Regions from separate parts of the Methylobacterium sp. J-043 genome, predicted to be linked through region 2. Evidence: predicted binding sites of a transcription regulator. Region 2 holds the regulator's gene; each other region holds the start of a gene.
What was found. Region 2 encodes LexA, which represses DNA repair genes until DNA is damaged. Its sites were predicted from a motif close to TGTTCNNNNTGTGTTCNG; they were not measured.
Positions count from the first base shown of each region.

Region 1 (3,274 bases), on a different contig from region 2:
GCCAATGCCGGGCACGCTCCCGCCTACGGCGCCGATACCTGGACGCAGGCCGCCGCCGACGGTTTCCGGCGGCTGTTCGAGACCGATTGCGAGGTCTTCTTCGTTTTCAACGGCACCGCGGCGAACTCGCTGGCGCTGGCCTCGCTCTGCCAATCCTACCACAGCGTGATCTGCGCCGACTCGGCGCATATCGAGACCGACGAATGCGGCGCGCCGGAATTCTTCTCCAACGGCTCGAAGCTGCTCACCGCCGCGACCGATGACGGGAAGCTCACCCCCGAGGTCGTGCGGACGATCTCGGGCAAGCGCAGCGACATCCATTTCCCGAAACCGCGAGCCGTCACGCTGACCCAGGCGACGGAGACGGGGCGGGTCTACTCCCTTGACGAGATCGCGGCGATCTCGGCCGTCTGCCGCGCATCGGGCCTGCGCCTGCACATGGACGGCGCGCGCTTTGCCAATGCCTGCGCCTCGCTCGACGCCTCCCCGGCCGAGTTGACCTGGAAGGCCGGCGTCGACGTCCTCTGCTTCGGAGGCACCAAGAACGGCATGGCGGTGGGCGAGGCTGTGATCTTCTTCGACCGCGGGCTCGCGGAGGATTTCGACTATCGCTGCAAGCAGGCGGGCCAGCTCGCCTCGAAGATGCGCTACCTCTCGGCCCCCTGGGTCGGCATGCTGGAAAGCGGGGTGTGGCTCGACAACGCCCGACACGCCAACGCGTGCGCCCAAAGGCTCGTGCGGGGGATTGCCGACGTGCCGGGCATCTCGCTCGCGGCACCGGTAGAGGCCAACGGCGTGTTCCTGAACCTGCCTGCCACGGTCCAAGAGGCGCTGCGCGCCCGCGGCTGGCAGTTCTACGGCTTCATCGGCGGGGCGTCCCGCTTCATGTTCGCCTGGGACTCGGAGCCGTCGCGGGTCGATGCGCTGGCGCGAGACATTCGCCTCTGCGCCCTGCCCGCGGCGGCGTGATCGTTGTGACGGATATCAGCCCGATCAGACGAGGTAGGTGATGGTGGCCGCCAGAGCCGTCGCCACGGTGGCGATGGCAAAACCCGATGACGAGAGCAGCATCGCCGAACGGGACGCGGTTGGCTCGGGCTCGTCGGCGTAGCCGAAGGCTTGGCCTGCGGCCTGTTCCAGGCGCATGAGGGAGAGGTGACGCGCTTGGGCGGCGGCGGGGGTCATCGGCGTGGCTCCCTTACGGTCAAGCTGACCTTGGCGAGTTAACGTCCGGAAACCGTCTTCTGTTCCCGCTGCCATCCTGGGCTGCGCCCCCTTAACGTTTCGCTGCCTCGTTTCGGCCGCAGGATTGCCGCCCGGCGCCGGCTTCGAGAGGCACTCTTAACCATCCGCCCGCATCACTGAGATGACACTGCGCCGGGCTTGGCAGGACGGTCGGGCTTCGAACACGGCCGGCCATCGTGGTACTGCGACCGGCGGAAGCGGACAGAAGACTTTTTGTTTCCTGTTTGTTCCGATACAACGAGGGTATGAAGAGCCATGCAGCCCGTCTCCGACCCGATTCGAGGAGCCGTCGCGTGAGCGATCCGGCACGCGACCTGTTCGGACCCGGTGCCAAGCCTCCCGCCGCGGAGGCCGAGCGCCGCCGCCGCCTCACCCCCGTGGCGCCGTCTCCGGCGCAATCTCCGGTGCCGGTGCCGGAAACGGCGGAGGCCGGCTACGACGCTTCGGCGATCGAAGTGCTGGAAGGGTTGGAGCCGGTGCGGCGCCGGCCCGGCATGTATATCGGCGGCACTGACGAGCGGGCGCTGCATCATCTCTTCGCCGAGGTGATCGACAACTCCATGGACGAGGCGGTCGCGGGCCACGCCAGCTTCATCGAGGTGGAACTGGAGGAATCGGGCTCTCTCGTCGTCACCGATAACGGCCGCGGCATTCCCGTCGATCCCCACCCGAAATTCCCCGGCAAGTCGGCGCTCGAGGTCATCATGACTACGCTGCACGCGGGCGGTAAGTTCGACTCGAAGGTCTACGAGACCTCGGGCGGCCTGCACGGCGTCGGCATCTCGGTGGTCAACGCGCTCTCGGACGTGCTCGAGGTCGAGGTCGCCCGCAACCAGACCCTCTATCGCCAGACGTTCTCCCGCGGCCATGCGCAGGGAAGCCTGGAGACGATCGGGCGGGTGCAGAACCGGCGCGGCACGCGGGTGCGGTTCCACCCCGACGCGCAGATCTTCGGCTCGCTCAAGTTCGATCCGCGGCGCCTGTTCAAAATGGCCCGTTCCAAGGCCTACCTGTTCGGCGGCGTCGAGATCCGCTGGCGCTGCGCCCCTGCCCTGCTCGAAGGGCTGGAGGATGTGCCGGCCGAGGCCGTGCACCGCTTTCCCGGCGGCCTCTCGGACTATCTCGCCCGCGACATCGAGGGGAAGGAGCTCGTCCTCGATTCCATCTTCTCGGGGAAGATCACGAAGCCCGGCTCGCACGGTTCGCTCGAATGGGCGGTGGCCTGGACGGTGGCCGATGACGGCGTCTCGCATTCCTACTGCAACACGATCCCGACGCCGGAGGGCGGCACCCACGAGGCAGGTTTGCGCGTCGCGCTGCTGCGAGCCCTGCGCGAACACGCCGAGCGCGTGAACCAAGCCAAGCGCATGACGGCGGTGACCACCGACGACGTGATGGCCACCTGCGCCTCGATGCTCTCGGTCTTCATCCGCGAGCCGGAATTCCAGGGCCAGACCAAGGACAAGCTCGCGACGGTCGAGGCTTCCCGCATCGTCGAGACGGCGGTGCGCGATGCCTTCGACCACTGGCTCGCGGCCTCGCCCGCCCAGGCCAACAAGCTGCTCGACTGGGTGATCGACCGGGCGGAGGAGCGCCTGCGCCGCCGCCAGGAGAAGGAGGTTGCCCGCAAGAGCGCGACCCGCAAGCTGCGCCTGCCCGGCAAGCTCGCCGATTGCTCGGCCGCCGGCACGGAACGCTCGGAGATCTTTATCGTCGAGGGCGACTCGGCCGGCGGCTCCGCCAAGCAGGCGCGGGATCGCACGACTCAGGCCATTCTCCCCTTGCGTGGAAAAATCCTGAACGTGGCGTCCGCCAGCCGCGATAAGCTCGGGGCCAACCAGCTCATTTCGGACCTAACGCTGGCACTCGGTTGCGGCACCGGCGCGAATTTCCGTGAGGGGGATCTGCGCTACGAGAAGGTCATCATCATGACCGACGCGGATGTGGACGGCGCCCACATCGCCTCGCTCCTCATCACCTTCTTCTACCGGCAGATGCCCAAGCTGATCGACAAGGGGCATCTCTACCT
Region 1 is NZ_JAKSYB010000026.1:218,538-221,811, forward strand. It holds gene MKK50_RS03475 (threonine aldolase family protein) at 1-969, shown strand, start outside; gene MKK50_RS03480 (hypothetical protein) at 994-1,185, opposite strand; gene parE (DNA topoisomerase IV subunit B) at 1,539-3,274, shown strand, end outside.
Region 1: parE (DNA topoisomerase IV subunit B) is a predicted target of LexA. The motif match lies at 1,460-1,477, and genes of this name have one in related genera.

Region 2 (3,274 bases):
GGCGCGGTGGCGGCGGCTCTCGTCACCGGAAAGCGCGGGCTGATCTCCAACGAGACCAACGACGTGCTGCGGGCGGCGGGAATTTATCACGTCGTTTCGATCTCCGGGCTCCACATGGTGCTCGCGGCCGGCGTCGTATTCTGGCTGGTGCGGGCCGGGCTCGCCCTGGTGCCGGTGCTCGCCCTCGCCTGGCCCATCAAGAAGATCGCGGCGGGTACGGCGATGCTGGGCGTGACCGCCTACTGCGCCTTCTCGGGTTGGGATGTCGCCGCCGAGCGGGCACTGATCATGACGCTGGTGATGCTCGGCGCGATCCTCGTCGACCGCCCGGCGCTCAGCCTGCGCAACCTCGCCCTCGCGGCGATCCTGGCGCTCGCCCGCGAACCGGAGGCGCTGCTGGGCCCGAGTTTTCAGATGTCGTTCGGCGCGGTGGCCGGCCTCATCGCCTGCGCGCCGCTCATCGACGGGCGGGTCTTACGAACCGACAGCTCGTCCCGGATCGCGCGGGCCGCCTCATGGGTGGCGAAGGCGGTGGTCGGAACGTTTGCCACGACGCTGGTGGCGCAGCTCGCCACCGCGCCGTTCGCGACCTACCACTTCCAGACCGTGCAGCCCTTCGGCCTCGTCGGCAACGCGCTGACCCTGCCGCTCGTCTCGCTCGCGGTGATGCCCGCGGCGGTACTCGGCATGCTGGCCTATCCCTTCGCCCTCGACCGTCCGGTCTGGTGGCTGATGGGGCTTGCGGTGCGCGGCATGCTCGAGATCTCCGCCTGGATCGCGGGGTTTGGGCAGGCCACCGTCGTGCTGCCGGCCTTCGGGACGGGTGCGCTGATGCTGCTCGCCGTCGCCCTGCTGCTGGCAACACTCCCCGTATCGCGGCTGCGTCTCCTCGCCCTCATACCGGCCGGGCTTGGAATCGCCCTCGCCGCGAGCCCGATCCGGTACGACATCTATATCGATCGGGATGGGGCGGGCGCTGCGGTCCGCGGCAAGGACGGCCGCCTCGTAGTCCTCGGACGCCCGCCCGGCTTCGTACTCGAACAATGGTTGAAGGCCGACGGTGACGGGCGCCGTCCGGAGGCCGCAACCGGCGCCGCCGGTCCGCGCTGCGACCGGATCGGCTGCACCCTCACGGCGGTGGACGGCCGTGCCGTCGCCCTCGTCACCGACAAGCGCGCCTTCGCCGAGGATTGCGCCCGGGCCGACATCCTCATCAGCCGCTTGCGTGCCCCGCCTGGCTGTGCCGCGCCGCTGATCGCCGACCGGGCATTTCTGGCGGCGCGGGGGGCCACAGCGATCCGCCTTGGAACAGCAGGGCCTGACATCGTCACCGCGCGAGGGGCCGATCGGCTGCAGCCCTGGCAGCCCCGTCCTTCCGGCACGACAACGCCGGCAGCCCTGTCGGACTCCCAACCTTTCAACGATCCGAGTGCGGCGGATCCGTCAGACCCGCCGCACGCCGAGAACCCTCAGTAACGGCGCACGAGGCTCACGAGCTTGCCCTGGATGCGCACTCGGTCGGGACCGAGCACGCGGGTCTCGTAGGCCGGGTTGGCGGCTTCCAGCGCGATCGACGAACCGCGGCGGCGCAAGCGCTTGAGCGTCGCCTCCTCGTCGTCGATCAGCGCGACGATGATTTCGCCGTTGTTGGCGGTCTCCTGCTTGTGGATCACCACGAGATCGCCATCGAGGATGCCGGCCTCGATCATCGAATCGCCGCGCACTTCCAACGCGTAGTGTTCGCCGCCCGCCAGGAAGTCGGGGGACATCGAAATCGAATGGCTCTGGCTCTCGATCGCCGAGATCGGCACACCGGCAGCGATCCGGCCCATCACTGGCACCATCACCGACTGGCCCTTGCCGTCATGGGCCTGAAGCATGGCAGGCTTCGGCGCGGCAGGCTTGGCCGAAAGGCCGCCCTCGACCACGCTCGGCGTGAAGCGTCGCGGCTCGGACGATGCGGGCTTGGCCGCCGGCATATCGGGCATGCGCAGGATCTCGATCGCCCGAGCCCGGTTCGGCAGACGGCGGAGGAAGCCGCGCTCTTCCAGCGCCATGATCAGGCGGTGGATGCCGGACTTGGATTTCAGGTCGAGCGCGTCCTTCATTTCGTCGAATGACGGCGGAACACCGCTCTCCTGCATCCTCTGCTGGATGAACTGGAGCAGTTCGAGTTGCTTGCGGGTCAGCATGCGGCACCTGCTGTCGAGCGCGGGCCGAGGGCGCCGCAGAATCGTTGAAAACAAAGCACGAACAGCCTAGACGTTCCTCTCCTGTTCCGCAAGCATACCTCGGGAAGCGAAAGAGGCGGCGGAGCTGTCGCCCCGCCGCCTCTCCTGTCGTACCGTGCAGCCGGATCAGGCCGGGATCACGTCGACGATCTCGTAGGTGTCAGGATCGATGATGACGATGTCGTCCCCGACGAGAATGAATTGCAGGCCGCGATAGGCCGGCACCACCGAGAGAATCGCCGGGGGTAGCGGGTGCAGCGAGACCGAGCGCGGGATTGCCGTGCCGACGCGGACGGCGAAGTTGACATTCGTGACGGCGCGAACGCTGGAACGGGTGATCGACTGGCGGAACTCGCCGCGTTGCGTCGAGCTCAGGTTCTTCGAAGCGCCCCGCGCCTCGGTGGCGGCCCCACGACCACCTCGCTCGCCGGCACCGCCGCGTTCACCCGCCGCATCCCGCCCGCCGCGCTCGCCGGCCCCATCTCGGCCGTCACGCCCGCCGCGCTCGCCCGGCCCGTCTCGTCCGTCCCGTCCGCCGCGCTCGCCTGCGCCGCCGCGGTCGGTCTGCCCGGACTCGCGGTTGCCGCGCTCGCTCGGCTGTTCGGCACGGGCCGGGCCACCTTCGCGCCCGCCACGGCTACCCGGCTCTCCACTCTCGCCGGCGCGCGACGCGCCACCGGGTGCCCCGCCGCTCTCGCCGCCACGGGTCCCACCGACATCGGCGGCCCCACGGGCACCGCCTGCGCCGCCGGCCTCGCCCGCGCCGCCCCGTGCTCCGCCGGCCGCACCGCCACCGGCGCCGCCAGCGCCGCCAGCGCCTCCACCGGCACCGCCTGCGCCCATCCCGGCACCTCCTGCGCCAGCACCACCGCCCCCGGCCCCCCCGGCCCCAACACCGCCGCCGCCGCCGCCTTGAGCGAGTGCGGTTGCCGCGCCCAACATCAGGATCGCCGCCGTCGCCGTGCTGCGAAAGAGTTTCGTCATGTTCCGTCCCTGTTTCTTCTCAGCGACCGACTTGGTGCCGAAGCCGGGGACGCAACGGC
Region 2 is NZ_JAKSYB010000058.1:409,865-413,138, reverse strand. It holds gene MKK50_RS17230 (ComEC/Rec2 family competence protein) at 1-1,476, shown strand, start outside; gene lexA (transcriptional repressor LexA) at 1,470-2,192, opposite strand; gene MKK50_RS17220 (DUF1236 domain-containing protein) at 2,358-3,215, opposite strand.

Region 3 (3,274 bases), on a different contig from region 2:
CCTCCATCGAGCGGACGAATTCCTTGAGGTTTTCGAGCCGCCCGGCGGCGTCGGCCGAACGGTCCTTCTGCCACATCTCGGTGTAGCCGGATTCCTCCAGGATGGTCTGGGCGACCTCCGGATGCGGCTTGCTCTCCACCAGCCGCACCCAGCGCGAGAAGCTCTCGACGAGGCCGCGCAGCATCGAGCGGGCGCGCGGCTTCAGCTCGTCGGTCTCGATCAGCTTGCGCGCGGCCGCCAGGAGGGGAACCCGGTCGGCGCGGGCGAAAGCGTGGAGCGTCTGGAGCGTCGCGTCGCCCAGGCCGCGCTTGGGCGTGTTGAAGATGCGTTCGAAGGCGAGGTCGTCGGCGCCGTTCATGGTCACGCGCAGGTAAGCCAGCGCGTCGCGGATCTCGGCCCGCTCGTAGAAGCGCGGGCCGCCGACGACGCGATAGGGCAGGCCGACCTGCACGAACCGGTCTTCGATCTCGCGCATCTGTGCCGAGATCCGCACCAGCACCGCGATCTCCGAGAGCGCGTGCCCCCTGCGCTGGAGTGACTCGATCGATTCGGCGACCTGACGCGCCTCCTCCTCGGAATCCCATGAGCCCGTGACCGTCACGGGCTCGCCCGCCTCGTCCTCGGTGCGCAGGGTCTTGCCGAGGCGGCCCTCGTTCTTGGCGATGAGCCCGGAGGCGGCGGCGAGGATGTGCCCGGTCGAGCGGTAGTTGCGCTCCAGCCGCACCACGGTGGCGCCGGGAAAATCGTGCTCGAAGCGCAGGATGTTGTCGACCTCGGCACCGCGCCAGCCGTAGATCGACTGGTCGTCGTCGCCAACGCAGGCGACGTTCTTGCGGGCCTGGGCCAGCAGCCTGAGCCAGAGATACTGGGCGACGTTGGTGTCCTGGTACTCGTCCACGAGGATGTAGCGGAAGCGGTCCTGGTAATTGGCCAGGATGTCCGGATTCTCGCGCCACAGCTTGAGGCAGAGCAGCAGGAGATCGCCGAAATCGACGGCGTTCAGGGTGACGAGGCGCGCCTGATACGCTGTGTAGAGCTGCCCGCCCTTACCGAAGGCGAAGGACTGCGCCTCGCCCGGCGGCACCTGTTCGGGGCTCAAGCCCCGGTTCTTCCAGCCGTCGATGGTGTGAGCCAGCGCGCGCGCCGGCCAGCGCTTCTCGTCGATGTTCTGGTCACTGATGACCTGCTTCATCAGGCGGAGCTGGTCGTCGGTGCCGAGAATCGTGAAGTCGGATTTGAGGCCGACCAGTTCGGCGTGGCGGCGCAGGATCTTGGTGCCGATGGAGTGGAAGGTGCCGAGCCAGGGCATGCCCTCGCCCGCCGGCCCGATCAGCCCGCCGATGCGGTGCTTCATCTCGCGGGCGGCCTTGTTGGTGAAGGTCACCGAGAGGATGTCGTAGGGCCGCGCCTTGCCGGTGGCGATGAGGTGGGCGATGCGCGTCGTCAGAACCCGCGTCTTGCCGGTGCCGGCCCCTGCGAGCACGAGCACGGGGCCCTCCGTCGCCTCCACGGCGCGGCGCTGCTCCGGGTTGAGGCCGGAGAGGTAGGAGGCGGCCTCGGGTCGCAGGGCGGCCATGGCGCGGGCGGCGATGGAGGTCGGGGCCGACGGCGCTTCGTCGTCGGACGGGCGCGGCCGGAACGCGCCGTGCGCGTCGTTGGGCTCTTGCATCATACGCGCATCCCTGGACCAAAAGGCGAACGCCGTCGAGACCCGATCCGGAACCGGCTCCACCCCCCACGCGTCACTCCGGAAGCCCGAAACCCATGCCGATGAAGGATGTGAGGCCATGCGCGCCCCGTCTCTCGCCCTCCTGACCCTGCTCACCGCACTCACGCCCGCTTGGGCGCAGAGCCCCGGCAACCGTGGCGCCACGAGCCGGCAGAACCAGTCGTTCGAGTACCGGAACGAGAACCGCAACTTCGAACAGCGACAGACTCTGGAGAACAGCGCCATCCGCAACCAGATCCAGCGGGCGCCGCTCAACGTTCCGCCGCCGGCCGGTCCATCCTTCGGCATCCGCCGCTGACGATCGGCGAAAGCTAGAGCGTGAGATGCGGGCCGGCCACGGCCTGTGCTATGGCCGCAGGGACGCAGGTTTTTCACCGTTCAAGTGGCACCGGCCGTTCGAACGCGTGTGAAACGCGAACGAAGTCCTGCGGTCCGCAGGCCAGGCGGAAGCGATAACGGTGCGTGATTCCCTGACCGCGCTCGCGGGCGCCGTCGTGCTGATTCTCGTGGCGGCCCTTGCGGTGCCGCCGTTCATCGACTGGTCGGCGCATCGCGCGCTGATCGACCGCATGGTTAGCGATTCCCTCGGGGCCGGTGCCCGCAGCGAGGGCGCCATCGACCTGCGTCTGCTGCCCTCGCCGCATCTTCGCCTCGCCCGCCTGCGGCTCGGCGCCGAGGATGGGCCGGCCCTCGACGCGCAAGCCGTCGACGCGGAGATCGCCCTGGCCCCCCTTCTCAAGGGTGAGGTGCGCTTCGTCCAGACCTCGGTCGAGCGGGCCGGGCTCAACCTGCCGGTCTCCGACGAGGCGGTGCTCCTGCCGCGCGAACCGCAAACGCTGCGCCGCGACATCGTCATCGACGACCTGCGCATTCGGCGCCTTACGGTCGCCACGGTACGGACGGGTGAGGCGCCGCAGGAGCAGTTCGCCGCCGAGAACCTGCGCCTCAGGGCGCCCGCGCTCGCCGGGCCCTGGCTGGCGGAGGGAACGGCGAAGGGCAGCCCGTTCCACCTCGCCACCAGCGTTGCCGGCAGCGATGGCGGCCTCTCGCTGAAGCTGACGGGGGGCGGCGACACCATGCCCCGCCTGGAACTCGATGCGCGCATCACCCTCAAGCCCGAGGACGGGTCGGGTGCGGACGGGGCACGCCGCGGCCTCGTGCCGGAGGCGGAGGGCAGCGCCCGGCTCACCGTCGGCCCGCCGGTGCAGCCGGCGGGCGCCGCCCTGCCGCTCACCCTGGCCGCCAAGTTCGCGTCGCGCGGCCCCATGGTGCAGGCCAAGACCGTCGATCTCGAACTCGACCCCGGCGGCAAGGCCGCCCGCCTGTCGGGCAGCGGCCGCCTCGATCTGCGCGAGGCCCGGCTCGGCCTGACCCTGAGGACCCGCCGCCTCGACCTCGACGGGCTGCTGCTCTCCAACGGCGCCCGCGGGCTGCTGGCGCAGGAGCTGACATCGGGCACGCTGACGCCACCGCTTCTGCTCGACCTCGATATCGCCGCCGAGAGTGTCGCCCTCGGCCTCGATGATTGGGCCGATGTGGGGTTTC
Region 3 is NZ_JAKSYB010000025.1:82,924-86,197, reverse strand. It holds gene MKK50_RS01920 (ATP-dependent helicase) at 1-1,672, opposite strand, end outside; gene MKK50_RS01915 (hypothetical protein) at 1,788-2,027, shown strand; gene MKK50_RS01910 (AsmA family protein) at 2,188-3,274, shown strand, end outside.
Region 3: MKK50_RS01920 (ATP-dependent helicase) is a predicted target of LexA. The motif match lies at 1,684-1,701, and genes of this name have one in related genera.